Regions from separate parts of the Oerskovia gallyi genome, predicted to be linked through region 3. Evidence: riboswitches for the same ligand, from Rfam matches in the RefSeq annotation. Region 3 holds a riboswitch; each other region holds the start of a gene.
What was found. Region 3 has a riboswitch for S-adenosylmethionine ahead of H9640_RS18720 (methylenetetrahydrofolate reductase). Riboswitches for the same ligand answer to the same signal wherever they lie in the genome.

Region 1: another riboswitch for S-adenosylmethionine. It lies ahead of H9640_RS16840 (NADPH-dependent FMN reductase); the one in region 3 lies ahead of H9640_RS18720 (methylenetetrahydrofolate reductase).
Region 2: another riboswitch for S-adenosylmethionine. It lies ahead of H9640_RS06955 (hypothetical protein); the one in region 3 lies ahead of H9640_RS18720 (methylenetetrahydrofolate reductase).
Region 4: another riboswitch for S-adenosylmethionine. It lies ahead of H9640_RS01175 (ABC transporter substrate-binding protein); the one in region 3 lies ahead of H9640_RS18720 (methylenetetrahydrofolate reductase).

What each region holds. Positions count from the first base shown of each region.
Region 1 is NZ_JACSQE010000015.1:41,685-49,059, reverse strand. It holds gene H9640_RS16870 (rhodanese-like domain-containing protein) at 1-273, shown strand, start outside; gene H9640_RS16865 (GNAT family N-acetyltransferase) at 270-917, shown strand; gene H9640_RS16860 (LLM class flavin-dependent oxidoreductase) at 931-2,046, shown strand; gene H9640_RS16855 (LLM class flavin-dependent oxidoreductase) at 2,090-3,187, shown strand; gene H9640_RS16850 (hypothetical protein) at 3,348-3,764, shown strand; gene H9640_RS16845 (flavin reductase family protein) at 3,836-4,402, opposite strand; gene H9640_RS16840 (NADPH-dependent FMN reductase) at 4,399-5,052, opposite strand; SAM riboswitch class IV at 5,073-5,182, opposite strand; gene gdhA (NADP-specific glutamate dehydrogenase) at 5,446-6,783, shown strand; gene H9640_RS16830 (copper homeostasis protein CutC) at 7,009-7,375, shown strand, end outside.
Region 2 is NZ_JACSQE010000004.1:265,037-272,411, reverse strand. It holds gene H9640_RS06970 (TM0106 family RecB-like putative nuclease) at 1-1,618, shown strand, start outside; gene H9640_RS06965 (transglutaminase-like domain-containing protein) at 1,670-2,668, opposite strand; gene H9640_RS06960 (hypothetical protein) at 2,803-3,555, opposite strand; gene H9640_RS06955 (hypothetical protein) at 3,688-4,062, opposite strand; SAM riboswitch class IV at 4,168-4,279, opposite strand; gene H9640_RS06950 (cold-shock protein) at 4,409-4,612, opposite strand; gene H9640_RS06945 (polysaccharide deacetylase family protein) at 4,795-6,339, opposite strand; gene H9640_RS06940 (aldo/keto reductase) at 6,585-7,375, shown strand, end outside.
Region 3 is NZ_JACSQE010000021.1:6,405-13,779, forward strand. It holds gene metE (5-methyltetrahydropteroyltriglutamate--homocysteine S-methyltransferase) at 1-954, opposite strand, end outside; gene H9640_RS18720 (methylenetetrahydrofolate reductase) at 975-2,024, opposite strand; SAM riboswitch class I at 2,137-2,239, opposite strand; gene H9640_RS19810 (outer membrane protein assembly factor BamB family protein) at 2,455-3,885, shown strand; gene H9640_RS18730 (hypothetical protein) at 3,976-4,527, opposite strand; gene H9640_RS18735 (hypothetical protein) at 4,569-5,528, opposite strand; gene H9640_RS18740 (glycoside hydrolase family 31 protein) at 5,780-7,375, opposite strand, start outside.
Region 4 is NZ_JACSQE010000001.1:260,486-267,860, forward strand. It holds gene obgE (GTPase ObgE) at 1-404, shown strand, start outside; gene proB (glutamate 5-kinase) at 655-1,797, shown strand; SAM riboswitch class IV at 1,869-1,980, shown strand; gene H9640_RS01175 (ABC transporter substrate-binding protein) at 2,271-3,923, shown strand; gene H9640_RS01180 (ABC transporter permease) at 4,048-4,998, shown strand; gene H9640_RS01185 (ABC transporter permease) at 5,018-6,013, shown strand; gene H9640_RS01190 (dipeptide ABC transporter ATP-binding protein) at 6,010-7,375, shown strand, end outside.

The DNA of each region.
Region 1 (7,375 bases), on a different contig from region 3:
CCCGGCGCCACGGTCACCGACCGCGACGACCTCGACGCGATCTTCGGCCCTGCCGCCGCCCCTGCGGTGTCGCTCGACACCCCGGTCGTCGTGGTCTGCGGCTCCGAGCGCGGCTCGGGCCCCGTCGCCGAGGCCCTCGCGGCACGCGGCTACACGAACGTCACGCACGTCGAGGGCGGCTTCCCCGCCTGGCGCGACGCGGGACTCCCGGCCGAGCCGGGGACGGGAGCGGCGCCGTCGGGCCCGCACGAGCCCGTCCGGCAGCGCGCATGAGCGCGCCCACCACGTCGCGCCCGCGCGCGGACAGCCTGCCCGACGGCGTCGCTCACCGGAGCGAGCAGACCCCCCGGGGAGTGGGGACGCCCGGGGACGGGGTGACCGTGCGGCTCGTGACGCCCGCCGAGCACGAGGCCGTCGCCGACCTGCTCGACGCGGCGTACGGGCACGAGTACTCGATCTCGGAGTCGTACCGGGCCGTGCTGCGCGACGTCACGAGCCGCGCCGCCGAGCACGACGTGTGGGTCGCGGTCGACGACGAGACCGGCGCCCTGCTCGGGACCGTCGCGACGCCGTCGCCCGGCCGGCACATCTCGCCGCTGGCCCGCGAGGGCGAGCTCGACTTCCGGCTGCTCGGTGTCGCTCCCGCGGCCCGGGGGCGGGGGATCGGGACCGCGCTCACGCGGCACGTCCTCGACGTGGCCCGTGCCCAGGGAGCGCAGCGGGTCGTCATGAACTCCGGCCCGCAGATGACCCGCGCGCACAGGCTCTACGAGGCGCTCGGGTTCCGGCGCCTGACCGAGCGTGAGACCCGCGTGATCGAGGGGGAGGGCGGTGGCCGGCTGCACGCGTACGGCCTCGACCTCACCCCGGAGCCACGCTCACCGAGACAGCACCCCACCGCACCCGACCTCACCTGAACCGGAGAACACCATGCCCGTCGAGTTCCTCGGCATCGCCACCACGAGCGACGCCTCCGAGACCACCGCCCGTACGACCGCCCCCTTCGACAAGCAGTACCTCGAGCGCCTCGTGCGCGCGCACGAGGACAACGGGTGGACCCGCGTCCTGTTCGCCTACGGGTCGAGCGGCCCTGAGCCGTCGGCGCTCGCGGCCTGGACCGCGGCCCGCCTCGACACGGTCGAGCTGCTGCTCGCGCACCGCCCCAACGTCTCCTACCCGACGTTCGCGGCCAAGTCGTTCGCGACGCTCGACCAGCTCTCCGAGGGGCGGCTGTCCGTCCACTTCATCACGGGCGGCAACGACCACGAGCAGGGGCGCGAGGGCGACACGCTGACCAAGGACGAGCGCTACGCCCGCACCCAGGAGTACATCCAGATCGTCAAGAGGGCGTGGTCGAGCGCCGAGCCGTTCGACCACCACGGGACGTTCTACGACTTCGACGACTTCGTGCTGGACGCCAAGCCGTTCGAGGGACGCACGCCAACGATCTCGTTCGGCGGGTCCTCCGACGCGGCGTTCAAGGTCGGTGCGGCCGAGGCCGACATCTACGCGGTGTGGGGCGAGCCGCTCGACCGCACGGCCGAGCAGATCCAGCGGGTCCACGCGGAGGCCGCTGCCGCCGGGCGCTCCACGCCCCCGCGGATCCACGCCGCGTTCCGCCCGATCCTCGGCGCGACCGAGGAGCTGGCCTGGGAGAAGGCCCACCGCGTGCTCGACCGGATCGAGGAGCGCAAGGCCGCGGCCGGGGGCGTGCCGAGCCGTCGCCACCCGATCGACAAGCCGGAGAACGCGGGCTCGCAGCGCCTCCTGGAGATCGCGGCCCAGGGCGACCGGTTCGACACGGCCCTGTGGACCGCGACGGCCAGGGCCACGGGGGGAGCGGGCAACTCGAACGCGCTCGTCGGGACGCCCGAGACCGTCGCGCAGGCGCTGCTCGCGTACTACGACCTGGGAGTCCGCATCATCTCGGCTCGTGGCTACGACCTGCTCGACGACGCGACCGACTTCGGTCGCTACGTCATCCCGATCGTGCGCGAGGAGGTCGCCAAGCGCGACGCCGAGGCGGCGTCGACCCAGGCGGCCTGAGCACTCCCTCGGCACCACCACCCACCCCCACCAAGGAGCTTCCGTGCGTTTCCAGGTCCTCGACATCGTCTTCAACCCGCCCCACCCCGTCACGGGCGAGGCCGTGCCCGCGGCCGACCGGCTCGAACGCGTCGTCGAGACCGCGGTCCTGGCGGAGGAGCTCGGCCTCGACGCGTTCGCGGTCGGCGAGCGGCACGCTGGGGACGTGCTGTCCTCGTCGCCGACGGTGATCCTCGGGGCGATCGCCGCCCGGACGTCGCGCATCCTGCTGAGCACGGGCGTGACGGTGCTGTCCCTGCTCGACCCGATCCGGGTCGCCGAGGACTACGCGACGATCGACCAGCTCAGCCGGGGCCGGTTCGAGATGGTCATCGGCAAGGGCAACGAGGCCCTCCAGTACCCGCTGCTGGGTCTCGACCTCGCCAAGCAGTACGAGTACCTCGAGGAGAACTACGAGCTGCTCCGGCTGCTCCTGAGCGGCGAGGAGGTCGACTGGGAGGGACGTCACCGCCCCGACCTGCAAGGCGCCACGACCCTGCCGCGCCCGTACGACGGTGCGTTCCGGATCTGGCACGGGTCCGCGACCTCGCGGTTCGCTGTCGAGCTCGCCGCGAGGTGGGGCGACCCGATCGTGAGCGCCAACGCGCTCCAGCCCCGCGAGAGCTACCAGGTACTGATCGACCACTACCGCGAGCAGTACGCGGCCGCAGGGCACGACCCGGCGTACGGGTTCGTCGGGTCGGGGTCCGGCGGGCTGTTCCTCGCGGACACGACCGAGCAGGCGATCGAGGAGTTCCGCCCCATCTACGAGGGCGCCGTCGCGCGCGCAGACCTGCGCAAGCACGACCCGTCCGCGGTCGGCAAGGTCACGAGCTTCCGGACCATCGAGGAGGCCGTCGAGCGCGGCCCCGCCCTCGTCGGCTCTCCCGAGCGCGTGGCCGAGAAGATCCTCGACTACCACCAGAGCTACGGGCACGACCTCCAGTCGGTCTCGATCAACCACCTCCTGGAGCCCGCCCGGCAGGACGACGTGCTGCGCCGGTTCGCGGAGGAGGTCGTGCCGCTGGTCAGGGCCGAGGTCAAGACCGACCTCTGGGGGCCCGCCGACGCCCGCCGGGCCAAGGGGTTCACGGCACGGTAGGCCTGGCTGGGGAGCGGGCGAGGGACGCCCGGCAGAGGCCGACCGCGGGCCGGCCGGGCACGACCGGCACCCTGGCGGAGCGTTCCCGCTCGGCCTAGGCTGGAAGTGTCCGGCAGGCCCTCGCGTGCGCCGGGCACGGGCACGGAAGAAGGCTCCGACGATGTGGCTCCTCGTGGTCTCCGGAGCGGTGGGCGCGGCCCTGGTCGCCGCCATCGCCTGGTCCACGATGCGCGTCGGCCGGTCTTCCACCGATGCCCTCCCGCCACCCGGACCGCACCGGACCACCCTGCGCGAGCGGCGCCGTCGGGCTCCCGATCCTCTCGTCGCGCTCGCTCTCCAGATCCGCCTCGGGCGGCTCGCCGACGAGCTGCGCGCGGTCGAGGCCGACCCGGACGTCTACGCCCGCGCCCACCACTACCTCGCCGCGCAGGGCGCGTACGACGCGCTGCTGCGCGAGGCGTGCCGGCTCAGCGGCCTCGACGTCGTGGCCGACCCGCTGCGCGCGGGCCTGCGCAGCGACGAGGACGAGCGGCTGCGCGAGGAGCTCGAGCTCAGCGCGCGCGGGTGGACCTGGTAGCCAGGCGGCACGGGTGAGGGGCCCGACGGCGGCGCGCTCCGCCGTCGGGCCCCTCACCCAGATCGTGGGCCTCAGAGGGCCGAGTGGTCCCCGATCCGGTGGTAGGACCGGTCGTGGTAGACGAGCGGCGTGGCGTCCGCCCGGGTCCCCGACGCGAGCGCGCGCAGCGAGACCAGGTAGCTGTCGCCCACGGGCGTGCGCTGGATGATGCGGCCGCGCACCCAGGACAGCGCGCCGTCGATCACGGGCTCCCCGGACGCGAGAGGAGCCCACCCGCCGGCTGCGAAGCGGTCGATCCCGCTCGTCGCGAACCGCGCGGACACGTCGTCCTGGTCGGCGCTGAGGAAGTTGACCGTGACCGTGCGGGCCGCGGAGATCGCGGGCCACGACGACGACGTCGACGCGAGCGAGAACGCGAGCAGCGGCGGCGCGGCCGAGACCGAGATGACCGACGTCGCCGTGAAGCCCACGGGCCGGCCCTCGTGCTCGAGCGCGATCACCGCGACGCCCGCGGGGTGCTGCCGGAACACCGCCTTGTAGGCGTCGGCGCTGAGCTGCGGCTCGTCCTGCTCGTGGAGCAGGGCCTCGAGCCCGGCGAGGCGCGCGACGTCGGAGCGGGTCGTGGGTTCGGCGGTCATCGGGTCACCTCGGCGAGCTCGGGGGCGGTCGCGTGGGTGGTCTCCTGCCCGACGGCGTCGCCCGCCGCCCGCAGCAGGGGACCTCCCGCGTGGCCGAGCCAGGCGTCGACGGCGCTCGTGAGGTCGGCCTCGCCCAGCCGGGAGTCCAGGAGGGTCAGCGTGCGTGCGGGGACCGTCGCGCCGAGCTCGACGAGGAGCGGGCGCAGGTGCACCTCGCCCGCGAGAGCGTGCGCGGGGTTGCCCGACACCACGACCGGGACGGCCACGACGCTGGCCAGCCCGTCCGGGCCGTAGAGGTCGAGGAACGCCTTGAGGAGGCCGGTGTACGAGCCCTTGTAGACGGGCGTCGCGACGACCAGGACCGCGGCGCCCGCGGCGGTCTCCCGCGCGGCGTCGGCGCGCGGGTGCTCGGGGGCGAGGATCTCGGTCGCGATCTCGGCGAGGTCGATCGTGGCCTGGTCGGGCCCGTTCACGTCAGGCCCGTTCACGTCGGCCGCGGCCAGGCCCAGGTGGTCGGCGACCCGGGCCGCGACCGTCCGGGCGGCGGCCAGGGTCCGCGAACCGGGACGGGGGTTGCCGACCAGGGTGACCAGGGCCGGTCGCGGGTGGTCGGTCTGCGTGGGGCGGGGGGCTGCAGGGTGCTGGGTCATCGCTTCCTCACTGTCGTCGTGCTGCACGCTTGCCGCGTCGTGCCGGCGCGGCCGGGTCATCTCCCGGAGCACCCCGTCGTGAAGGGGTTGCTGACCAGCGAGCCGGGGCTTCGCGCTGGTGCTCGTGACCTCTGGACAGGGGTATAGACCCGTGGGGGGCTTTCTGCACCGATCCGGTCGAGAATTCTCACGGGGTGGACGGAGGTTTCGTGCTGCGTGCTCTGGCACGTCACACGGTGTCGACCGACGCAGGGAGACCGGACCGTTGCCCCGGGCACGAGCAACGTCCCAGGTCGTGAGCCCGGCGTCTCCCAGAGTGGGACGGGAGTACGGCGCTGTTTACGAGTACGTAACCTGGTGCGGTTCAAAGCCCGCCCTGCCGAGGAGCACTCCATGGATAGTCGTCTGCAGTCCGTCTTCGACGAGGTCCTCGCCCGCAACCCTGGTGAGGTCGAGTTCCACCAGGCGGTTCGCGAGGTCTTCGACTCGCTCGGGCCGGTGCTCCAGAAGAACCCCCAGTACGTCGACGCGGCCGTGCTCGAGCGCATCTGCGAGCCCGAGCGCCAGATCATCTTCCGCGTGCCGTGGGTCGACGACCAGAACCACGTCCAGATCAACCGCGGCTTCCGCGTCGAGTTCAACTCGGCCCTCGGCCCGTTCAAGGGCGGTCTGCGCTTCCACCCGTCGGTGTACCTGGGAATCGTCAAGTTCCTCGGGTTCGAGCAGATCTTCAAGAACTCCCTCACGGGCATGCCCATCGGCGGCGGCAAGGGCGGCTCTGACTTCGACCCGCGCGGCAAGTCCGACGGCGAGGTCATGCGCTTCTGCCAGTCCTTCATGACCGAGCTCTACCGCCACATCGGCGAGTACACCGACGTCCCCGCGGGGGACATCGGCGTGGGAGGCCGCGAGATCGGCTACCTGTTCGGCCAGTACAAGCGCATCACGAACCGCTACGAGTCCGGCGTCCTCACGGGCAAGGGCATCAGCTGGGGCGGGTCGCTCGTGCGGACCGAGGCCACGGGCTACGGCACGGTGTTCTTCGCGGACCACATGCTGCGTACCAAGGGCCAGAGCTTCGACGGCCAGCGCGTCGTCGTCTCCGGATCGGGGAACGTCGCGACCTACGCGATCCAGAAGGCCCAGCAGCTCGGTGCGAACGTCGTGTCCTTCTCCGACTCCTCGGGCTACGTGGTGGACGAGGCAGGCGTGGACGTCGACCTGCTCCGCCAGATCAAGGAGGTCGAGCGCGGGCGCGTGGCCGACTACGTCGAGCGCCGCCCCGGCGCGCGCCTCGTGACGGGCGGCAGCATCTGGGACGTCCCCGCGACGGTCGCGCTGCCGTGCGCCACCCAGAACGAGCTGACCGAGCAGGACGCCAAGCAGCTCGTCGCGAACGGCGTCCTCGCGGTCGCGGAGGGCGCCAACATGCCCACGACCCCGGGCGCCGTCGCGCTCCTGCAGGACGCCGGCGTGCTGTTCGCACCCGGCAAGGCCGCGAACGCCGGCGGCGTCGCGACCTCGGCCCTCGAGATGCAGCAGAACGCCTCGCGCGACGCGTGGACGTTCGAGTACACCGAGGAGCGCCTCGCGCACATCATGGCGGGCATCCACGCGCGCTGCGAGGAGACCGCCGACGAGTACGGGACGCCGGGCAACTACGTCCTGGGTGCGAACATCGCGGGCTTCACCAAGGTCGCCGACGCGATGATCTCGCTGGGCGTCATCTGACCGACCTGAGCCCTTGGGGCCCTACCGACCGACGGGAGCGTCGTCCTCCGTGCGCCTCACGGCGTGCGCAGGACGCCGCTCCCGTCGGCGTTCCGGGGGCTCGACGCCGTGGCGAGGGGAGCGGCCCCTGACGGCAGAGCGCGCGCGGTCCCGTCGGGTCTACGCTGACCGCTGACACCGGGTGCGCTGCGGCGTGCCGACCCCTGACCCAAGGAGCATCCCCACATGGCACGCGAGGTCGCCCTCGAGATCGCAGTCCAGGACACCGACGGCGTGCGGGTCGCGGCGGAGGTCGGCGCCCAGCGCGTCGAGCTGTGCGCGGCGCTCGGGGCGACGGGCGGGCTGACGCCGAGCATCGGGCTCGTCGAGGCGGCGGTCGCTGCGGCCCTCGAGGTGGCGGGGGACGCCGCGCCCGTCGAGGTGCACCCCCTGATCCGGCCGCGCCCGGGCGGCTTCGTGTTCACTGCGGCAGAGGTCGACGTGCAGGTGCGCGACGTGCGCGCGGCGGTGGTCGCGGGGGCGTCCGGGGTCGTGATCGGTGCGCTCACCGCCGACGGGCTCGTCGACTCCGACGCGGTGCGCGCTCTCGTCG
Region 2 (7,375 bases), on a different contig from region 3:
CGTCGAGCGCGGACGGCTGGGGAACGGGCGTGAGGTCGACGTCCTCGACGTGCGCCTGCCCGTGCCCAAGGGGGTCGCTCCGCACGACGCGCTGCCCATGGCGCTCGCGGTCGGGCAGGTGCTGCCGACGCCCCAGCAGGAGGCGTCGATCCGGGCGCTGGCCACGACCGTGCAGGCGCAGAATCCCTACGGGCCGCAGGCGCCCCTGGTGCTCCCGGACCACCCGGCGCTCGACCTGCTCCGCCGTCGCCCGCCGCGCACGGTGTCCGGCGACCCGCTGCCCGTCCTGGGCGACGGCCCCGAGCGGTACGTCGACGCCGTGACCGACGCGGTCAGGGACCTCGACGGCTCCTACCTGGGTGTCCAGGGCCCGCCCGGCACGGGCAAGACCCACCTCGCGTCCAAGGTCGTCGGCCGCCTCGTCGCCGAGGGGTGGCGCGTGGGCGTCGTGGCGCAGTCGCACGACGTCGTCGAGAACGTCCTCGCGGGCGTGATCACCAAGGGCGGCGTGCCCGCGGACCGCGTGGGCAAGAAGGCCTCGGGTCCCAAGGGGCGCGACGTGTCGGCCGTCGGCCGTGAGGTGGGCGCAGGCCTGCCCGACGACGTCGCGGCGGCCGCCCTGCCCGAAGGGTCGCGGCTCGTGCCCTGGCGCCTCGTCGACTCCCCGCAGACCGCGGCCTTCGTCGCCGAGGGGCCCTGCGTCGTCGGCGGGACGGCCTGGGACTTCGCGCACGCCGAACGCTTCGGCGACGGCGAGCTCGACCTGCTCGTGATCGACGAGGCCGGGCAGTTCTCGCTCGCCAACACGATCGCGGTCTCCCGGGCCGCGCAGAGGCTCCTGCTGCTCGGCGACCCGCAGCAGCTCCCGCAGGTCTCGCAGGGTCAGCACCCCGAGCCCGTCGACCAGTCGGCGCTCGGGTGGCTGACCCGTGCGGGTGGCGGGCACGACGTGCTGCCACCCGAGTTCGGCTACTTCCTGGCCCGCTCGTGGCGCATGCACCCCGCGCTGTGCGACGCCGTCTCGGAGCTCGCGTACGAAGGGCTCCTGCACGCGGAGGCCGCCGCGGGCGAGCGGGTCCTCGTGGGCGTCGAGCCCGGCGTGCACGTCGTCGAGGTCGAGCACGCGGGCAACGCGGTGTCCTCGGTCGAGGAGGCGCAGGAGATCGTGCGGCAGGTCAAGGGGCTGCTCGGGACGACGTGGTACCCCGGAGGGCCCGGTGGGTCGGACGGCGCCGCACCTGCCTCGCGAGCACTCACGGAGGACGACTTCGTCGTCGTGGCCCCCTACAACGCGCAGGTGTGGACCGTGCGCCACGCGCTCGCGGCCGCAGGGCTGGGCGACGTGCGTGTCGGCACGGTCGACAAGTTCCAGGGCAAGGAGGCGCCCGTCGCGATCGTCTCGATGACGGCCTCGGCGCGGGAGGACGTGCCGCGCGGTATGGAGTTCCTCCTCTCGCGCAACCGCGTCAACGTCGCGGTCTCGCGGGGTCAGTGGTGCGCGGTCGTGGTCCGCTCGCCCCGGCTCACCGACTACCTGCCGAACCACCCCGAGGAGCTCGCCGAGCTGGGCGCGTTCATCGGTCTGTGCAGCTCGGGCAGCCGCTCGCCGCTCCGCTGAGTGCGGGGTAGTCGTCGTCGTGGCGGGCTCCCGACGACGACTATCCCGCACTCAGGCGGTCGGCGGCCTCAGGCTGCCGGCGGCGTCGAGGTGCCGGTCGGTGAGGTCGGTCCATCTGCTGGGTCCCGTGGGGGAGAGGGTGCGCACCCGTGGCCCAGGATGCAGCCGGTCGTCGACGGCATAGCGTGCGGTGAGCTCCTCCTCCGCCTCCTGGTCGCCCTGGTCGGCACGGACGAGCAGGGTCGCGATCTCGTCGACCAGCGTGAGGTCGGCGCCCTCGAGCGTGTCGTCCGTGCTCATCGCCCCCCACGTGTCCCACAGCAGCAGCTCGTCCCCCTGACGGTGGGCCAGCTCGAACAGGACGTAGTCGTGGACGAACCAGTCGCCGCGGAACGGCAGCCCCGGGTCCACTCCGAACAGGTCCGCGTCCGCCAGCCCGGCACGGAGCGCGAGCCAGGCCGTGGCTGCGGGGACGAACGGTAGAGCCAGGTCCTCGGCGACATCCCCCGTGCCCCGTGGAAGATCCAGGGGGTCGAACGGGAACACCGGGTCTCCCGCGGTGAGCTCGGGGTCCCAGCGCAACCAGCGGCCGTCCGCCCAGTGCTCGACGACGACGTGATCGTGGTGGAAGCCGGGCGTGAAGTACGAGACGAACCCCACGCGGGTCCTGGCGGGGATGCCGTGCTCGCGCAGCACCCCGACGGTCAGCAGCGCGTGGTCCCGGCAGCAGCCTCCCACCCGGTCGCAGACCGCCCGAGGCTCGGTGAGCGCGGTCCCGTGCCGGGAGTGGTCGAGGTCGAGGATCGTCGCGAGCCACCGGCTGTCGACGTCCGTGGCACGCTCGGCCGGCATGAACTCGGCCTCGGCGCGATAGTGCGCGATCACGTTGCGTGCCACCTGCCCCAGCGCGTCCGGGTCGGTGGGTACGCCCCGCAGGAGCTGGGCGTGCTCCCCGGGCGAGGAGTACGGCGAGTGGGCCACCCAGCGGGCGACCGCGGGATGGACGGCGGTCGTGCCGACCGGCTCGAGGCGGCTGGACGGGTCGTTCATCGGATCCTCCGAGGTCGCGGGTCACGAGCGGCGTGATGCCGGGCACCAGTGTCGACCGCGTCGCGCGCCAGGGCAATGCCTCGGCCCGGCGGACCGTCGGCTCCGTCCGAGCGAGGGCCGGGCGGACGAGGTCCTCAGAAGTCTCCGAACCCGCCGAAGTCCCCACCGCCGAAGTCCCCACCGCCGAAGTCGCCGAAGCCCCCGCCTCCGGCCTCGGTGAAGTCGCCGCCGCCCGCGTCGCCGCCGCCCGCGTCGTCGCCGCCCGTGTCGCCGGCTCCGGGGTCGCCCTCGGTCGCGCCCGGGTCGCCTGCGCCCGAGGTGCCGCCGTCGCCCGCGAAGTCGGCCGTGGGGTCGCCGAACATCGGGCCGAACATCATGTTGGCGACCGCGGAGCCGATCACGACGCCCGCGATGGTGCCGAGCATGCTCGAGCCGATCATCGAGCCCATGCCCGGCCCGCCCGGCCCGCCCGGCCCGCCCGGCCCGCCCGGCCCGCCCGGCCCGCCCTGCCTGCCGCCGAACGACCGTTCGAGCGTGCCGGGGTTGCGCATCTCGGCGCGGGTCGCCATGCGGGCGAGCGACTGCGGGTCGTCGGAGGTAGCGCGCTCGGCGGGCGGCACGTTCTCACCCAGCTCGGTCAGCACGCGTCGACGCTGCTCGGGCGTCAGCCGCTCGAACGCCTCGGCGTGCGCCTGCTCGACGGCCTCCGGGGGAGCCGTGCGCAGCAGGTAGCGGTAGCGGTCGATCGCGACGTCGTCCTCGCTGCGCGCGGGGCCGGTCGGGGCCGGGGGCGCAGTGCCGTAGGCGGGCGCACCGGGACGGTCTGCCGAACCGTGAAGCCTGTCGTCCTGCGGGGTGCGGCCGAGGAGGCGGTCGAGGAATCCCATGAGCGTGTCCTTCTGGTCGAACCGTCGAGGGCGGGTGCCCTCACCGGTTCAACGCGGCGCCCGGCCCGCCCGTTCCGTCGAGTGCATGGTCCGGCTGCGAGACGCCCGGCGAGTCGCAGCCGGATCACGCACTCAGCGGCGAGCGTGGGGCGGCTCCGGCGCCGGACCCACCCCGCCGACCAGCCGGACGTTGAGCGCCCGTCCCGCGAGCTCGAGCGCGTGGTACTGCTCGTGCACCCGCACGGTGACCCCGGGGTCGAGGGCGAGGCTCGTGTGGTGCCACACCCGGCACGCTCCCTCGCCCGTCGCGTACTCGACGACGACCTCGGTGCCGCCGCTGGTCGTCCGCACCGCGAGCACGACGCCCTCGCGCCACCCCCAGGGCCGGTTGCGGAGCATGCGCTCGTGGACGGGGTGCAGCAGGTGCCCCGTGTCGAACCGGTCGCACACGGTGGGCGGGGGACAGGCGACGACCGTCGCCCGGCGTTCCATGACGCGCTCGGCCATGGTGCTCCTTCTCTCCGTGCCCGACGACGGGGCTCACCCGCGTGCGCACGCCCACCCGGGAGGCTCCCCGGGTGAGGGGCACGAGGAGGCGCCCTACGACGTCGGGCCTCGCTCTTCCCCCACGGTCGTGGGGGCGGGTCTTCCTCCGGGAGCACCGTGCGCGTCGCGCGGTTGCCGGACCAGCACGCCGGAGGGCGGTTCGCTGGTCCTCTGGACCGTTCTCAGTTCTACCACGGCGTCACCGACCGAGCACAGGGAGCACCTGGTCCTGGACGCACGAGTGCCCCCGACCGAGACGGTCGGGGGCACTCGTTCAATGATCAGCTACGCCCGGAGGCGAGTGAGATCAGAGCGGGCGGATGTTCTCCGCCTGCGGGCCCTTGGGGCCCTGCGTCACGTCGAACTCGACGCGCTGGTTCTCCTCGAGCGAGCGGAAGCCCTGCGTCTGGATGGCGGAGTAGTGCGCGAACACGTCGGCGCTGCCGTCCTCAGGTGCGATGAAGCCGTAGCCCTTTTCGCCGTTGAACCACTTCACGGTTCCCAATGCCATGGGGATCTCCTTCTAGAGTTTCAAACAGCTCCATGATCTGGAGCCGAACATCACGGTGTTCGTCGTCAACTCTTGGGTAACAAGGTTCGCGGTGGCATGGGGCCGTTGCGCAAGGACAAGCGAGGCACTGCAATCTCACCGGCTACGGTACAGGGGTTACTCCGACTGTGCTAGCCCTGATGCTAACGATTGAAGTACGCCTGTCCGCCAACCAGGTCAGGGTCGAGCAAATCGGGCACCGTCACGAGCGTGTAGCCGGCAGCCCGCAGACCGTCCACGATGCCCGGGACGGCGTCGACGGTCGAGGCGTGGATGTCGTGCATCAGGAGGATCGCCCCAGGTCGGACGCCTGCGAGCGCCCGTTCGGTCGTCATGGCCGCGTCCTTGTTCTTCCAGTCCTCGGTGTCGACGTCCCACAGGATCGCCGGCTCGTTCCGCTGGGAGAGGACGCTCGTCACAGTGTCGCTCGTCGCGCCGTACGGAGGGCGCACGAGGGTCGGTCGGACGCCTGACGCGGCCTCGACCGCGTCCGCCGTCGACGTCAGCTCGTCCGTGATCTGGTCCGTGCCGAGCTTGGACAGGTCCGGGTGGGACCAGGTGTGGTTCCCGATGGCGTGCCCTTCGGCGACCTCGCGGCGGACCAGGTCGGGGTGCGACGTGACGGACCGGCCGACGAGGAAGAACGTCGCCTTGGCCTGCTTCTCGGCGAGGGTGTCGAGCAGGCGCGACGTGTGCTTGCCGGGTCCGTCGTCGAACGTCAGGGCCACGCACCTGAGCACCGAGCAGTCCGGGGCTCCCGGGGACGCGGGCGGCACGGGCGGGGTCGTCACGGGGGGCTCGACGGGCGGCGGCGTGATCCCCATGAACGGGGTGCCGCTCGACGCGGTGTCCGCGAGCTGCTTCCCGACCGCGGACAGGACCGTCCGCGTCGCGTCGGGCTCGATGCGCACGGCCAGCTCTCCGTCCGAGCGGGCAGAGACCAGGCCGGGGGAGAAGACCAGGGTCGCGGCGCCGTCGGGCCCCAGGCGAACGTCCCGGAAGGTGTCCTCCGACGCGGGCACCGGCTCCTCGAACCCGAGCCCGGCCTGGTCGAGCGCCGCGTCGACCCACTGCGCGGCCTGCTTGCGGCCGTCGGCCGTGAAGAGGTCCGAGGACCACGTCGTGGTCGCGCGCGGGAGGTCGGTGTAGAACGTCTGGGCGCCGGTCGTGCCGTTCGCCCCGCCCGTGAAGGAGTACGTCGTGGCACGCACGCCCAGCACGTCTCCCTGCGCGAGCACCAGGTCCCATCCGACGTTGAGCTCGTTGCCCACCCCGGCCGGGTCGACCGCGGCGTCGTACGCCTTCTCGGTCTCGTCGACGAACGTGCCGAAGGCGTGCGAGAGGGAGCGCTCGCCCGGGACGGAGACCGTCGAGATCGAGCGGGCGTCGCCCGTGCTCGCGGTCGACTCCTGGTGGATCTCGAGGTTCTCGACCGACGCCGGGTCCAGGACCGGCGGCGGGTCGACCCGTTCGGCGGGGGCCGGAGGGGCCGTGGGCGACGGGGTACCCGTGGGAGACGCCTCTCCGGAGGGGTCGGCCGCGGCACGCGTCAGGTAGAACGTGACGCCCGCGGCGACGACCAGGAGTGGTACGAGCACGGCGAGGACCCAGAGGGCTCGGTTCCGCGGGCGCGCGGGAGCGGAGCCGCCCGGCGTCTGGCCGCGGGACGGAGGCAGGGACTGGGACATCAGTCCACCGTGCCACCCGCGCAGGGTGCGCGTCGCGACCGGCACGGCCGATGAGAGCAGCGCCACAGTCGTCTGCGACACCCTCTCGCACGGTCCTCGCAACGGCTCCACGGCCTTCACCGACCGGTCACCTGCCGGCTCTCCGCCTGCGGTCCGCCTGCGCCCCGGCCGCGACGCACTCGCGACCCGTCCGCCGCCGCCGGGACGGGTGGTGCGGGCCACGGGCGTCGGGGTAGAAAGGGGTGATGGTCTCCCCCACGCAGGTCCCCGACGTCGTCCTCAACAACGGTGTCGCCGTCCCGCAGGTCGGGCTCGGCGTCTTCAAGGTGCCCGACGACGCGACGCAGAAGAACGTCGAGCAGGCGCTCGAGGCCGGGTACCGGCACATCGACACCGCGGCCGGCTACTACAACGAGGCCGGTGTCGGTGCGGCGCTGCGGGCAAGCGGCCTGCGACGTGACGAGATCTTCGTGACGACCAAGCTCCGCAACGGCGACCAGGGGTACGAGTCGGCGCTCCAGGCGTTCGAGGACTCGCGCGAGGAGCTCGACGTCGAGGTCGTCGACCTCTACCTCGTCCACTGGCCCGTCCCCAGCAAGGACCTCTACGTCGAGACCTGGCGAGCCTTCGAGAAGCTCTACGCCGACGGCGCGGCCCGCGCGATCGGCGTCTCGAACTTCCTGCCCGAGCACCTCGCGCGCCTGCTCGCCGAGACCGACGTGGTCCCGGCCGTCAACCAGATCGAGGTCCACCCGACCTACCAGCAGCGCGCGACCCAGGAGGCCACCCGGGCGGCGGGCATCGCCGTGGAGGCGTACTCGCCGCTCGGACGCGGCGCCGACCTCGACCACCCCGCGGTCGCCGCGGTCGCCGACGCCCACGGCGTCACGCCCGCCCAGGCGATCCTGCGCTGGCACGTCCAGAGCGACCGGATCGTCATCCCCAAGTCCGTGAACCCCGAGCGCCTCGCGTCCAACATCGACCTGTTCGGCTTCGAGCTCTCGCCCGACGAGATCGCGGCGATCGACGCGCTCGA
Region 3 (7,375 bases):
CCAGATGTTGTGGCCGTCGATCACGCCCGCGACGACGGTCTTGTCCGCGAGGCCCGCGACGGGGCCCGCCGGGACCGCTCCCTTGACGAGGTCGAGCGAGATCGCCTCGACGTCGGTCGCGGCCAGGAGCGCGAGGCCGTCGTGCTCACCCTGGAGCCCGCCGAACGGCGCGCCCACGAGGATCGCGGGGCGCTCGGTGCCCACCGCGAGCTCGGTCGCGAGCACGCGGTACGCCTCGGTGACCGCGGCGTGGACCTCGGCGGCCGGCACGTCGATCGAGTCGGACACGAGCGCCGGCTCGTCGAGCTGCACCCACGGTGCACCGGCCGCGGCCAGGGCGCGCAGCAGCTCGACGTACACGGGCAGGACGTCCGCGAGGCGCGAGAGCGGGCTGAAGCCGGGCGCGCTGCCGTCGGCGGCCTTGGACAGCGCGAGGAACGTCACGGGCCCGACGACGACGGGCCGGGTCACGACGCCCGCGTCCTTGGCCTCGACGAACTGGCGCACGACGCGGTCGTCCGCGAAGCGGAACGGCGTGGACTCGCTGACCTCGGGGACCAGGTAGTGGTAGTTCGTGTCGAACCACTTGGTCATCTCGAGCGGGGCGTCCTCGCCGGCGCCGCGCGCGACCGTGAAGTAGCCCGCGAGGTCCAGCGCGCCCTTCTCGTCGGTGAGCGACGCGAAGCGCGACGGGACCGCCCCGAGGAGAGCGACGACGTCGAGCACCTGGTCGTAGTAGGAGAACGAGCCGGGCACGGCGCCCGACGAGGCGTCGAGGCCCAGGTCGACGAGACGCTGGGCGGCCGCGACGCGCAGCGCCGAGGCCGTGGCCTCGAGCTCGTCGGCCGTGGTCCTGCCGGCCCAGAAGGACTCGACGGCCTTCTTGAGCTCGCGGCGCGGGCCGATGCGGGGGTAGCCGAGGACGGAACCGGAGGGGAACGTGGGTGCACTCATGGTGAATACCTCTGAACTGGTCAGACCGAGGAGCTGCCCAGGGCAGGCTCGGCGGAGGGAAGGGGAGTGCCGGAGACCCACGGCCCGCTGGCCAGGTCGGGGGTGCGGGACGAGACGCCGCTGGCGTCCCCCGCTGCCCCACCGCCGAGGTCGACTCCCTCGAGCAGGTCTAGAGCGGCTTGGTGCTTGTTGAAGGTGTAGATGTGGAGGCCGGGCGCGCCGGCCGCGAGGACCTGGCGCGCGAGCTCGACCGAGTGCCGGATGCCCAGCGCGTGGCGCGCGTCCGGGTCCGGCTCCGCCTCGAGGGCCTCGACGACGCGGCGCGGCGCGGGGACGCCCGTGAGCTCCTCGACACGCGCGAGGCGGGCCGGGTCCGTCATGGGCAGGAGGCCCGCGAGGATCGGGATGGTCACGCCCGCGGCGCGCGCCTCGGCCACGAAGTCGATGTAGGAGGACGCCTCGTAGAAGAGCTGCGTGATCGCGAAGTCCGCTCCGGCCTGCTGCTTCTGCCAGAGGCGGCGCACCTCCTGGGTGCGGCTCGTGCCCGCGGCGAGGTTGCCGTCGGGGAACGTCGCGACCGCGATGGTCAGGGGGCGGGCCGCGCCGCGCAGCGCGACGCTCGGGCTCGCGGCGCAGCGTGCGGCCTCGACCTCGCGCAGCAGGGCCACGAGCTCGGTGCTCGACCGCACGCCGTCCTCGGCGGGGCGCCAGTCGGGCTGGTCGCGCGGAGGGTCCCCGCGCAGGGCGAGGAAGCTGCGCACGCCCGCGTCGAGGAAGTCCGTGATGACGTCCTCGACGTCCTCGCGCGAAGCGCCCACGCAGGTCAGGTGCGCGATGGGCAGCACGGGCGTGCCGTGCAGGAGCTGGCTGATGACGCGGCGCGAGGTCTCGCGGTCCGTGCCGGCCGCGCCGTAGGTGACCGACACGAAGTCGGGCGAGGTCGCGACGAGGCGGCGGGCCGTCTCCCAGAACTTGGGCGCGGCGTCGGGGCGGCGCGGGGGCATGAGCTCGAACGACACCGTGGGCCGCGGTGCCTCGTGCCCGAAGTGCCCCAGGTCGACGATGCTCATCGGGCGGCCGTCAGGAGGGTCGTGCTGGTGGTGGCCAGGGCGGCCGGACGGCTGGCGCGGGGGACCCCGGTGCGGTGCAGGGGTGCGCGGAAAGATGCCTCGGTCATGAATCGCTCCATCGAACCTGGCTGTAGCACCCGTACCCGCGAGAGGCTTCCGTTGGGGGGTTGCTGCGGTGTCAACGAGCCAGGACTCTCGACCGCTCTGGATGGTGTTGACGATCGTAGGGGGAATCCATGATCTGAGCCAATATCTGCTCGAAGCGTGAGACGGAGGGGTCCGGAGTGGTTCCTCGGCCCCGGTCCGGCGTCCGTCCACGCGGTCGCAGATCCCTTCGTCGGTCCCTGCGGTCGCCCTTCCAACGTACGCCTGTCGGCGCCCTCCCGGACCGCCGGGCGATCCTCCCCGACGTCGCCGCTATGCTCCGGGCGTGCCTCGCCGACGCAGCCAGCAGCAGGTCTCGTTCGTGCTCGACGACTCGTCCGAGGGTGTCGACCCGGGCTCGGGCGTCCCGGAGCCGGCTCGTCGGGAGCGGACGCGACGCCCCCTCACCCGTACGGCACGACGGCGTCGCGCCGCCCGTCTGGTCGGCCTCGCCGTCGGTCTCGGAACGCTCGGGGTGGCGGCCGCGGTCGTCGTGACGCGCGACGGGGCGGCCCAGGACGACGCGCTCCAGACGCTCCGCTCGTCCGAGGACAGGATCTTCGACCTCACCTACGCGCCGCGTGCCGAGTGGAGCGTCGACCGCGACGAGGGCGAGCCGTTCACCGTGGGGGACCTGCTGGTGATCCCGGGGCGCTCCGGGACCGTCGGGTACGACCTCGGGTCGGGCGACGAGCGCTGGCGGCTGGACGACCTGACACGGCAGGTCTGCGCCGCCGACCAGGTGCGCGTCGAGGGAACGGCGGAGGTGTCGGCCTTCGTGTGCCTGGGCCAGGGGGAGGAGGCCACCGCGGCCCGACTCGTGAGCGTCGACGGTGCGGTGGTGGCCGAGGTAGAGATGGACCCACGCCGGGGCGAGGCGGTCGCCGGTCCCGGCGGGACGGTGCTCCAGGCCGCCAGAGACGAGACGGGGGTCGTGGTCCGGTCCGTCGACGTCCGGACGGGCACGGCGGCGTGGGAGCGACGGCTGACCGTGAGGGAGGACGCGCAGGACCCCCTGTGCGCGACGGAAGGTGATGCCGTCCGTGCGGTCTACCGGTCGGGGACGGTGGCGGTCCACGGATGTGGCGTCCTGTCCTACCTGACGCCTGGGGGGCAGGTCGTCGACGAACCACCGGGGATGGTGCAGGTCATCGCCCTGGGCAACGGGTCCTACCTCCGCTCGTCGGGGACGGCCGTCGCGGGACCTGTCGAAGCCGTCTCGGCCGACGGCACGGTGCTCTGGACGAACGAGGGGCTCGTGCTCGGGGAAGGTGCCCGCGACCTCCTGGTGCCTCACCTCGTCCTGCTCGACCAGGGGGAGGCGCTCCTCGCCGTCCACAGGGACGGCACGACCGCCTGGACCGCACCGGTCGCCGCGCGTCAGGTGCTCGTCCGCGGCGCGGACGTCGTGATGGTGCAGACGGTCGACCGGGAGACGGTCGCCCTGGACGCCACGACGGGTGAGGAACGGTGGCGGCGGGCGGCCGACCCCGCGTCCGGTGCGGTGTCGTACCGCGTGACCGGCACGTTCACCGACGGTTTCTCCGCGCTCCTCGTCGTCCCCACCGCGCCCGGCACGAGCTCGGTCACCGCACTCGACCTGGCGACGGGCGACGTGCGATGGACCCAGGAGCACACCGGGGACCCGTACGAGCTGGCCGCTGGGGGAGGTCGGCTGCTGAGGATCGACGAAGCCCAGGTCACGGCGTTCGGCTGACGGCGTGGGGGAGGGCGACATGGCCACGCCGTACCCGACCCGCGCGCGGCGGCGTCCTTCGCTCCCGTGGTGTCGGCGTTGCCGGGGGCATCACGACCGGTCCGGATCGTAGTCGTCGGCGACCTCTCGGACGGAGGGATCGTCGCTCTGTCGCGCTCGCGCGACGAGCAGCCGGAGGCCTTCCACGTCTCGGAGGTGGAGGAGCAGCTCGGCGAGCCGCTGGACGTCGAGCGAACCTGCCGCTTCGAGGCGGCTCAGGACCTTCTCGCGCACCTGTCGACCGACCGTGTAGCTCCATTCGTCGATGACGCATCGAGCCTTGAGCCCGAAGCCGTCGTCCAAGGTCACCTCGATGAGGTCGTCGAGCAGTCGAGGCACGTCGTCCCCCAGGTTGTCGAGGAAGCCGAGGGCCGCGACCGTGTCCCAGCTGCGCGCGCGCAGTGCTCGGGAGAGCACGCCCGGGCGATCCTGCGCGTGCTGTCTGAACTCGTGGCCCACCCGCGCCAGCTCTCGCGTCGCCGCCACGACGTCCGCCCAGAGCGCGTCGTCGTCCGTGGCTCCCGAGGCGTCGGCGTTCTGCGCTCCCTGCGCCGGGGCGTCGCTGGACGTCGAGGGGGAGGCGGTGCCTTCGGTACTCGTCATGTCGTCTCCGTCCAAGGGGTGCGACGCCGTCGAGATCGTCGTCACGACCGGTCCGGGTCGTAGTCGTCCACGGCCTCCAGGATGTCGGGATCGTCGCTCTGTCGCGCGATCGCGACGAGCGCGCGGAGCCCTTCCTCGTCGGCGAGGTGGTCGAGCAGCTCGGCGAGCCGCCGGACGTCGAAGTCGTCGGCCCCGTCGAGACGGCGCAGGACGCTCTCGCGGACCGCCGGGACGATGACGTCCCGGCGGCGGGCCAGCACGCGCCGGGCGTGGAGCGCCTCGGTGATGATCAACGCCCGGCCGACGACCTCGTCGACCAGGTCCGGTACGTCGTCGGGCCAGGTCTCGAGGAACCCGAGAGTGGTGATGCCGCCCCCTTTCGTCGAGGTCCGCAGCACCTCCCGGGCCCGCTCGACGCGTGAGGCCGCCCGGTGGAAGTACGTCGCCCGAGCGCGGTCCAGGCCGGTGTGGGCAGTGACGACCGCAGCCCAGCGGTCCTCGTCCTCAGGGGTCCACCCGGACCCGCGGTCGGCCTCCGATCGGTCGGCATCGCCCCGGGTCGCTCCCATGGTGAAGGAGAACAGGGTGGTGATGGTCCGCGCCACGGGGGCGTCCGCCGTCTCGAGCCGCTCGAGGGCGACCTCTCGCATCGCCGCAGGGTAGAAGATCGCACCGAGGCTGATCACGCGTCGTGCCTCGACAGTCCGGGCGCCGTGTGTCGCCAGGTCGACCAGCTCGTCGAACAGGTCGGGCGCGTCGTCGGGGCGTTCGAGGAGGAACCCCAGCGCGGCGGCCGCCTCGTCCGTCGCGTCTCCGGCGCGCAGCGCGCGCGAGAGCAGCCCGACCCGTGCCCGAGACTGCTCCGCAAAAGCCCTCCGCGCGTCCCACAGCGCCCGGTGCGCGGCGTCGACCTCCGCCCACAGCTCCGCGTCGTCCGGGCCGCTGGGCATGGCGGACGCGGCAGGGCGATCCGGCGCCGGTGACTCCTCGCGGCGAGTCATGTGACCATCGCCTCGGTCAGGGTCTCGTCGGTCTCGGGTGCGGAAGTCACCATGGCGGAAGAGTAGCGCCCGTGCTGGGCGAGGCGGACGATCGGGCGCGCCACCGGCGCCGCGGGGCCGAGCCGATCCAGGGGCGCCGGTCACCGTGGAACGCCGCAGGGCCCCACCCGTCGTCGTGACGAGTGGGGCCCTGATCGCCGCCTCGGCGGCGCTGTCGGTCCGGCGTCCTCAGTCGTCGGACCGGGACGCCGCTACCGCGCGAAGACCGCCGCCAGCCCCTCCCACGCGGAGGCGCGCACGTACACCGGGATGACGTCGCGCGGGACGTCCCGCGTCACGAGGACCCCGGAACCGTGGGCCTCGCCGGTGGCGGGCCGCCCCGTCCAGGCGTCGACCCACTTGCCCGCCGGGAGGTACGTGGTCCACGTCGTGGCGCCCTCCTCGGTCACGGGGTGGACCAGCAGGTCGTCGCCGAGCTGGTACTCGTCGGCGTGCTCCCAGACCTTCTCGTCGTGCGCGTGGTCGACGAACAGCCCGCGCATGAGCGGGGCACCTGTCTCGATCGAGTGCCGCGCCTGCTCTGCGAGGTAGGGCACGAGGCGCTCGCGGAGCTGGGCGTAGGCGCGGAACACGTCGACGACCTCGGGGTCGTCGTTGGTCTCGGCCACGTACCAGGGGGTGCGGTCCCGCAGGGGGCGCTGGTGGTGGTTGAACTCCGAGTGGTACTGCATGACCGGGCTGAACGTCGCGGCCGCGACCCCGCGCAGGTAGAGCTCCGAGCCGGGCACGGGCCCGGAGAAGCCGGCGAGGTCCCAACCCCAGTAGACGATGCCGCACGCAGAGGCCGTGATGCCCGCGTTCATGGACCAGCGGAACGCCTCCCACGTGGAGTTCTCGTCCCCGGCCCAGTGCAGGCCGTGGGCCTGCGACCCGGTGAACCCGGCGCGGGAGAACGTCACGGGAGCCTTGCCGTTCGCGCGCAGCAGGTCGCCGAACGCGCGGGCGTAGTGCACGGGGTAGAGGTTGTTGCCCTCGTCGCCCTTGCGGCCGTCGCCGTACTGGAGGTCGTCGCCCCAGGCGTGCTCGCCGCCGTCGGTCTTGAAGCCGTCGACGTCGAGCTCGGCGACGAGATACTGGCGGCGCGCGGTCCACCACTCGCGGCCCTCGGGGGTCGACAGGTCGGCCATGAGGGACTGCGGGAACCACCAGCCGCGGTTGTGATAGGCGCTGCCGTCGGCCTCGCGGACCGCGTGCCCGGCCGCGACCATGGCCCTGCCCTCGGCGAGGACCTGTGCCTCGTGGGGCACGTCGGGGCCGAGGTCGTGCTCGGTCTTGAGCAGGGGGATCTGCCACAGGACGACCTTGATGCCCCGGGAGTGCAGCTCGTCGATCATGCCCTTCGGGTCCGGCCAGGCGCCGTCGGCCGGGTACGTGAAGTCCGAGGCGGCGTGCGGGGCGCCGTCGGCGTTGGTCTCGTAGCGGGCGTCGCGGAAGATCGTGATGCCCTCCTCGTCGCTCCACGCCTCGATCACGACGACGCTCACGGGGACGTCGAGGTCGCGGTGCGTGTCCATCTGGTCCATGACGAGCTGCTGGGTGTTCCACTCGTTGCCCGACGCCCACAGTCCGAGGACCCACGACGGGAGCTCCTCGGCGCGGCCGACCTCGTCGCCGAACGCCTTGAGGACCTCCGTGGGGCTGCCCTCGTAGACACCGACGTCGAGCGCGGCGTCGTCGCCCAGCGCGGCCTCGACGACGAGCAGGTCGGGCGACGACGCGGCGACGTCGTACCAGGTGCGCCGCGACGTACGGACGTGGAAGCCCCAGCCGGAGCCGCCCACGACGTG
Region 4 (7,375 bases), on a different contig from region 3:
CCGAGACCGGCTTCTACTACGAGGTCCGTGGCTCCAAGCCCGAGCGCTGGGTCCGCCAGACCGACTTCTCGAACGACGAGGCCGTGGGCTACCTCGCGGACCGCCTCGCACGCCTGGGGGTCGAGGAGAAGCTCTTCAAGGCCGGCGCCGTCGCGGGCGACGAGGTGCGCATCGGCTCCGACAAGAACGCGGTCGTGTTCGACTGGGAGCCCACGCTCATCACGGGCGCCGAGCACCTCGGCGGCCCCCGCGGCTCCGACCTCCGCCTCGAGGACACCTCGCGCCCCACGCGTACCGACAAGCGCCGCGAGTACACCGAGCGCATGGACGCCAAGGCCGAGGCCCGCGCCGAGCTCTGGACCGAGCGCGAGTCCGGCCACTGGACGGACCCCGACCAGGACTGACCTCCCGCGCGGGTCGACGAGCGTCGTCGACCGTGCACGTCCGCCCGCAGGGCGGGTACGGCCCCTCGGGTCGTGCCCGCCCTGCGGCGTCCCCGGGGGTCTCGACCCCGCGCCCGGGCGGCACGGGCGCCCAGGGGGAGCGTCGTCGTCGTGCCCGGGCCGGCGGCATGCCGCCCACGCCGTCCCACCGTGAGGTGTCACACGGTGAAACGGCGCCCCGTCCGAGCGCCCGGCGCGGGATGATGAGCCCGTGAATGCGCTCTCCGCACGCTCCCAGGTCGCCACGGCCCACCGGGTCGTCGTCAAGATCGGCTCCTCGTCCCTCACCGGACCGGACGGGCACCTCAGCGTCCCGGCCCTGCACGCGCTCGTCGACGTGATCGCGGCCCGCCACGCGGCGGGCGGGCAGGTCGTGCTCGTGACGTCGGGGGCGATCGCCGCGGGGATCGGTCCGCTGGGCCTGAGCGCGCGACCGCGCGACCTCGCGACGGCCCAGGCCGCGGCCTCGGTGGGGCAGGGGCTCCTGGTCGCCCGCTACGCCCAGGCGTTCGCCGAGTACGGCATCCGCGTGGGCCAGGTGCTCCTCACGGCCGAGGACACCATCCGCCGCGGGCACTACCGCAACGCGCAGCGCTCGCTCGAGCGGCTCCTGGACCTGGGCATCGTGCCGGTCGTCAACGAGAACGACGCGGTCGCGACCGACGAGATCCGCTTCGGGGACAACGACCGTCTCGCGGCCCTGGTCTCGCACCTGGTGCGCGCCGACGCGATGGTCCTGCTGACCGACGTCGACGGCCTGTACGACGGCCCGCCCTCGCGCCCGGGCACGCAGCGCATCCGCGAGGTCCGGTCCGCGCTCGACCTCGAAGGCATCGAGGTCACGGGCCGGGGCAGCTCGATCGGGACCGGCGGCATGCTCACCAAGCTCGAGTCGGTGCGCATCGCGACGGGCTCGGGCATCCCGGTCGTCCTGACCAAGGCCGCGCACGCCGAGGGCGCGCTCGCGGGGCACGAGGTGGGGACCTGGTTCGCCGTGACGGGCAAGCGCACCACGCGCCGGCGCCTGTGGCTCGCGCACGCGGCCCGCACGCGCGGACGACTCGAGCTCGACGAGGGAGCGGTCGCCGCGGTGCTGGGCGGACGCGCGTCGCTGCTGCCCGCAGGCGTGGTCGGCGTCACGGGAGACTTCGACGCGGGCGACCCCGTCGAGCTCGTCGCCCCCGACGGGCGCGTGATCGCGCGCGGCCTCGTCGCGTTCGACTCGAGCGACATCCCGGACCTGCTCGGCCGTTCGACGCACGAGCTGCGCGACAAGCTCGGCGAGGGGTACGACCGCGAGATCGTGCACCGCGACGACCTCGTGCTCGTGGGGCGCAAGCGCAAGGCGTCCTGAGTCGTCTCACGGTGTGGGACGGTCTGCTCACCCCTTGACTCGGTGGCCTCGGGCGGCTTTCCTGTGCGCCAGGTGAAGAGCGCCAGCGCCAAGACCCGGCTCGCTGGCCAGCAACCCTTCGACGTGACGGGGTGCTCCGGGTGGTACCTGACCGCGACCCGTCGGGCGCGGTAAGCACACGGAGGAACGGGCGATGCGCGCACTCGGAACGCAACAGGGGCTCGACGGCAGGGGTGTCCGCTGCCTCGACGCGGGGACCCTCGTGCTCTGTTGTCGCTGACACGCGGCTGACCCCTCGCCGCTCCTGACGTGCGGCCGACATCCCGTCCCACCCTCGCCGTCCCCTGACGGCCCCCACCGCCGCTCACCGTGAGCCCGGCGTCGATCCGACGCACCCACGGTCCGTCGGCGACCCCTCAGCGCCCCGGCCGTGCCGGACCGACGGCGCGCACGACCGAAGGAGCACTGCTCGCATGTCCCTCTCGACCTGGCCCTCGGGCCCCGGCGGCCGCACGGCCCCGTCTCGCCGCGCGCTCGTCGCGGCCTCCCTCGCCGCGACGGCGCTCCTGCTCGGGGCGTGCGGCTCCGGTGGCGGCAGCACCGCGGACGGCGCGTCCCCCGGCCCGACGGCGGAGCCCGTCCCGGGCGGCAACCTCACCTTCGCGGTCACGGTCGACTCGCACTGCATCGACCCCCAGCAGGTCGGGAACAACGACGCGATCGCCTCGGCCCGCCAGACCGTGGCCTCGCTCACCGCGCAGGACCCGGACACGGGAGAGATCCTGCCGTGGCTCGCGGAGAGCTGGGAGGTCGACGCGGACGCCACGAGCTTCACGTTCACGCTCCGGGAGGGGCCGACGTTCGCCGACGGCACGCCGATCGACGCGGCCGCCGTCAAGACGAACTTCGACAAGATCGTCGAGCTCGGCGCGGCGGCCTCGCTCGGCTCTGCCTACCTCGTCGGGTACGAGGGAACCACGGTCGTGGACCCCCGCACCGTGCGGGTCGACTTCTCGGCACCCAGCGCGCAGTTCCTCCAGGCGTCCTCGACGTTCTCGCTCGGACTGCTCTCGCCCGCTTCCGCCGCGCTCAGCGTCGAGGACCGGTGCGCCGGGAAGTTCGTGGGCTCCGGGCCGTTCGCGGTGAGGTCCTACACGTTCGACCAGGAGGTCGTGCTCGAGAAGGTCGCCGGCTACGACTGGGCCTCCGGGGCCGACGACCACACCGGGGAGGCGTACCTCGACACCGTGACCGTGAAGTTCGTGCCCGAGGCCAGCGTGCGTACCGGCAGCCTGCTCTCGGGCCAGATCGACGCGACCGCGGCCATCAGCACGGTCGACCTGCCGCAGTTCGACGGCAACGGCTTCTGGCTCGCGTACCGGGCGAACCCGGGCGTCGTCTTCAACCTCTTCCCCAACGAGTCGCGACCGCTCGCCGCCGACCCGGCGGTGCGGCAGGCGATCAGCAAGGGCATCGACCGCGAGGAGATCGCCGCGACCCTGCTGACCCCGCAGGACGAGCCTGCGACGAGCGTGCTGTCGCACTCGACCCCGCTGTGGGCCGATGTCTCGGACGACCTCGCGTACGACCCGGACGGTGCGGAGGCGCTCCTCGACGACGCCGGCTGGGTCGAGGGCGCCGACGGTGTGCGGGTCAAGGACGGTCAGCGGCTGTCCACCACGGTCACGTTCTGGCAGGTGGCCGAGCCGCTCGAGCTCGTCCAGCAGCAGCTCGCGAAGATCGGCGTGGACCTCCAGCTCAAGCAGGTCACGGTCGCCGAGTCCACCGAGCTCAAGAAGTCCGGGGACTTCGACTTCGACTACTACAACCTGACGCGCTCGGACCCCGACGTGCTGCGCACGATCTTCTCGGCCAACGCGCGCAACATCAACAAGCGGGCACCCGAGGAGGTCGACGACCTGCTCGACCGCTCGGCCGCGTCGACGGACCCGGCCGAGCGGCAGGAGCTCGTGACCCAGGCTGCGCGTCTCCTGGTCCAGCAGGGGCATGCGATCCCGGTCTACGAGCTCTCGACGACGATCGCGGCGGCCGACACTGTCCACGGCCTGGGCTTCGAGGCGTCGACCCGCCTCGACTTCTACGGCGCCTGGGTCCAGCAGGACTGAGCAGCGGCTCGGCGGGACGCGTCGCGAGCGTCCCGCCGGGCCGGCGCTCCCGCCACCGATCCGACCACCTGCGCGTCACGACCCGCGTCACCATCCGCACGTCACCACCCGAGAGGAGCCGACCATGGGCCGGTACATCGCCCGCCGCCTGGGGCAGGGAGGCTTCGTCCTGTGGGCGGCCTTCACGATCTCCTTCTTCCTGCTCTACGTCCTGCCGAGCGACGCGGCCTCGATCAAGGCGGCCGGAGCCGACGGCGACCTCTCGGACCCCGAGCTCGTCGCGCGCCTGCGTGCCGAGCAAGGGCTCGACCGCCCCGTCCTGGTCCAGTACGCGCACGGCCTGTGGGGAGCGCTGCACCTGGACTTCGGGCGCTCGTTCTCCTCGGGGGCGCCCGCCACCAAGCTCCTGGCCGAGGCGCTGCCGCCCACGCTCCAGCTCACGGCCCTGGCCCTCGGGCTCGCGCTCGTCGGCGGAGCCGCGCTCGCGCTCGCGAGCACCTTCCCGCGCGCCCGCTGGCTCCGGCACGCGCTCGCGTCGCTGCCGGCCCTGGGCATCTCGTTGCCGACGTTCTGGGTGGGGCTGCTCCTGCTCCAGTGGTTCTCGTTCGAGCTGCGGCTGTTCCCCGCCATGGGCAACGAGGGGTTCGAGAGCCTCGTCCTGCCGGCGTGCACGCTCGCGATCCCCGCGAGCGCGGCGTTCGCGCAGGTCCTCTCGCGCAGCCTGCGCCAGACCCTGGCCGAGCCCTACGTCGAGACCGCTCGGGCCAAGGGCGCGGGGCGTGCGCGCGTGCACTTCGGTCACGCCCTGCGCAACGCGTCCATCCCGGCGCTCACGGTGCTCGGCGTGACGGTCGGGGGACTCCTGGCCGGTGCGGTCGTGACCGAGACGGTCTTCTCCCGGGCCGGGGTCGGTCGCCTGACGGTGACCGCGGTCAACCAGCAGGACGTGCCCGTGGTCCAGGCCATCGTGGTCTTCTCGGCCCTGGTCTTCGTCGTCGTGACCCTGCTGGTGGACCTGCTCTACCCCGTGCTCGACCCCCGGATCACCACCCGCCAGCCCTCCGCCGCGGCGTGAGGGCACGGAGGAGGACATCATGACCGCACGACTCGACACCTACACCGTCCCGGAGACCTTGTCCCCGGACGCTCCCGCGCCGGACGGGCCGGCCCCGCTCGACGGGCCCGACGCGCGGCCGTCCCTCACCGACCCGGCCCCGCTCGACGCCACGGACCGCCGCGTCAGGGGAGCGCGGTCGTCGCTGCGCGCGCTCGGCCGGGCAGGGATCGCGGTGCTGCGCCGCCCCGGCCTGCTGCTCGCGGTGCTGTTCCTGCTGCTCGTGGTCGCGTGGGCGCTCGCACCGGGCGTCTTCGCGTCCCAGGACCCGATCACGGGGGTCCCGGCGGACCGCCTGCAGGCGCCGAGCGGCGAGCACCTGTTCGGCACCGACCACCTGGGGCGCGACGTGTACGCCCGGGTGGTGCACGGCTCGTGGCTCTCGCTGAGCGCGACCGTGATCGCGGTCGCGCTGGGGCTGTCGGTCGGCTCGTTGCTGGGGCTGCTCGCGGGCTTCCTGCGGGGGTGGGTCGACGACGTCGTGGGGAGGGTGGTCGACGTGCTGCTCGCGGTGCCGAGCCTGCTGCTCTCGCTCGCGATCATCACGGTGCTGGGGTTCGGCACGGTCAAGGTGGCGATCGCGGTCGGCATCACGACGATCGCGGCGTTCGCGCGCGTCATGCGTGCGGAGGCGCTGCGGACGTCGTCGACGACGTACGTCGAGGCCGCCCGTGCGTCGGGCGTGCGCTGGTACACGGTGCTGCGACGTCACGTCCTGCCCAACTCGGCGGGCCCCGTGGTGGCGCTGACCGCGCTCGAGCTGGGGTCGTCCGTCCTCGCGATCTCGGCCCTGAGCTTCCTGGGCTACGGGGCCGCGCCCCCGACCCCGGAATGGGGTGCGCTGGTGTCCGGCGGGCGCGACTACCTCGCCGCCGCGTGGTGGCTCACGACGCTGCCGGGGCTCGTGATCGTCGCGGTCGTGCTGTCGGCCAACCGCGTCTCCCGCTCGCTCGAGAAGGACGGAGAGGACCGATGAGCGTCCCCGTGCCCGACGACGTCCTGCTGGACGTCCGGGATCTCCACGTCGGCTACCGCACGACGACGGGAGGTGACGCGCCCGCCGTCGACGGGGTCTCGCTCCAGGTCCATGCGGGCGAGGTCGTGGCGCTGGTGGGGGAGTCGGGGTCCGGCAAGAGCACCACGGCCCACGCGGTCATCAACCTGCTGCCGCGCGGGGGCCGCCGTACGTCGGGCACGATCCGGTTCGGCGGGCAGGACCTGACCGGGCTGAGCGAGGGCGAGTGGCGCGAGGTCCGCGGGCGCAGGATCGGCCTGGTGCCGCAGGACCCGACCGTCTCGCTCAACCCGGTCCAGCGCGTGGGCGACCAGGTCGCGGAGGTCCTCGTGATCCACGGGCTCGCACGTCGTCGCGAGGCGCGCAGGCGCGCGGTCGACCTCCTGGAGAAGGCGGGCCTCGACGACCCGGCCGCTCGCGCCCGGCAGTACCCGTCGCAGCTCTCGGGCGGCATGCGCCAGCGCGTCCTCATCGCGATCGCGATCGCCGCCGGGCCCGACCTCGTGATCGCCGACGAGCCGACGAGCGCGCTCGACGTGACGGTCCAGCGCCGCATCCTCGACCACATCGAGCTGCTGCGCTCGACGCTCGGCACGGCGGTGCTCCTCATCACGCACGACCTGGGGGTGGCCGCAGACCGTGCCGATCGCATCGTGGTCCTGCGGCACGGCCGGGTCGTGGAGGAGGGGCCTGCACGCAGCGTCCTGGCGGACCCGAAGCATCCGTACACGCGCGAGCTCATCGCGGCCGCGCCGAGCCTCGCGAGCACCCGCCTGGGCTCGGGGGCCGCGGTGCGGGCCACGGCACGGCCGGCCGCCAGGCCCGACGACGACGCCCGGGCCGCGCCGTCCGCCCCGCTCCTCGAGGCGAGGGGGCTGCGCAGGGAGTTCCCGCTGCCGCGCGGGGCCGCGTCGCGCTCCCTGGTCGCGGTCGACGACGTGAGCTTCGACCTGCACGCCGGGCAGACGTTCGCGCTCGTGGGCGAGTCGGGCTCGGGCAAGAGCACGACCGCGCGCCTGGTGCTGCGCCTCGAGCAGCCGACGGCCGGTTCGCTGGTGCTCGACGGGACGGATCTCACGGCGGCCCGCGGCGAGGAGCTGCGCAGGCTCCGTCGACGGTTCCAGGTCGTGTACCAGAGTCCGTACGCGTCCCTCGACCCGCGCTTCACGGTCGAGCAGATCGTCGAGGAGCCGCTGCGCGCGTACAAGGTGGGGGACCCCCGCGAGCGCCGGGCCCGGGTGCGCGAGCTCGTCGACCAGGTCGCGCTCCCGGCGACCTCGCTGGGGCGGGGGCCTCGGGAGCTGTCGGGCGGGCAGCGTCAGC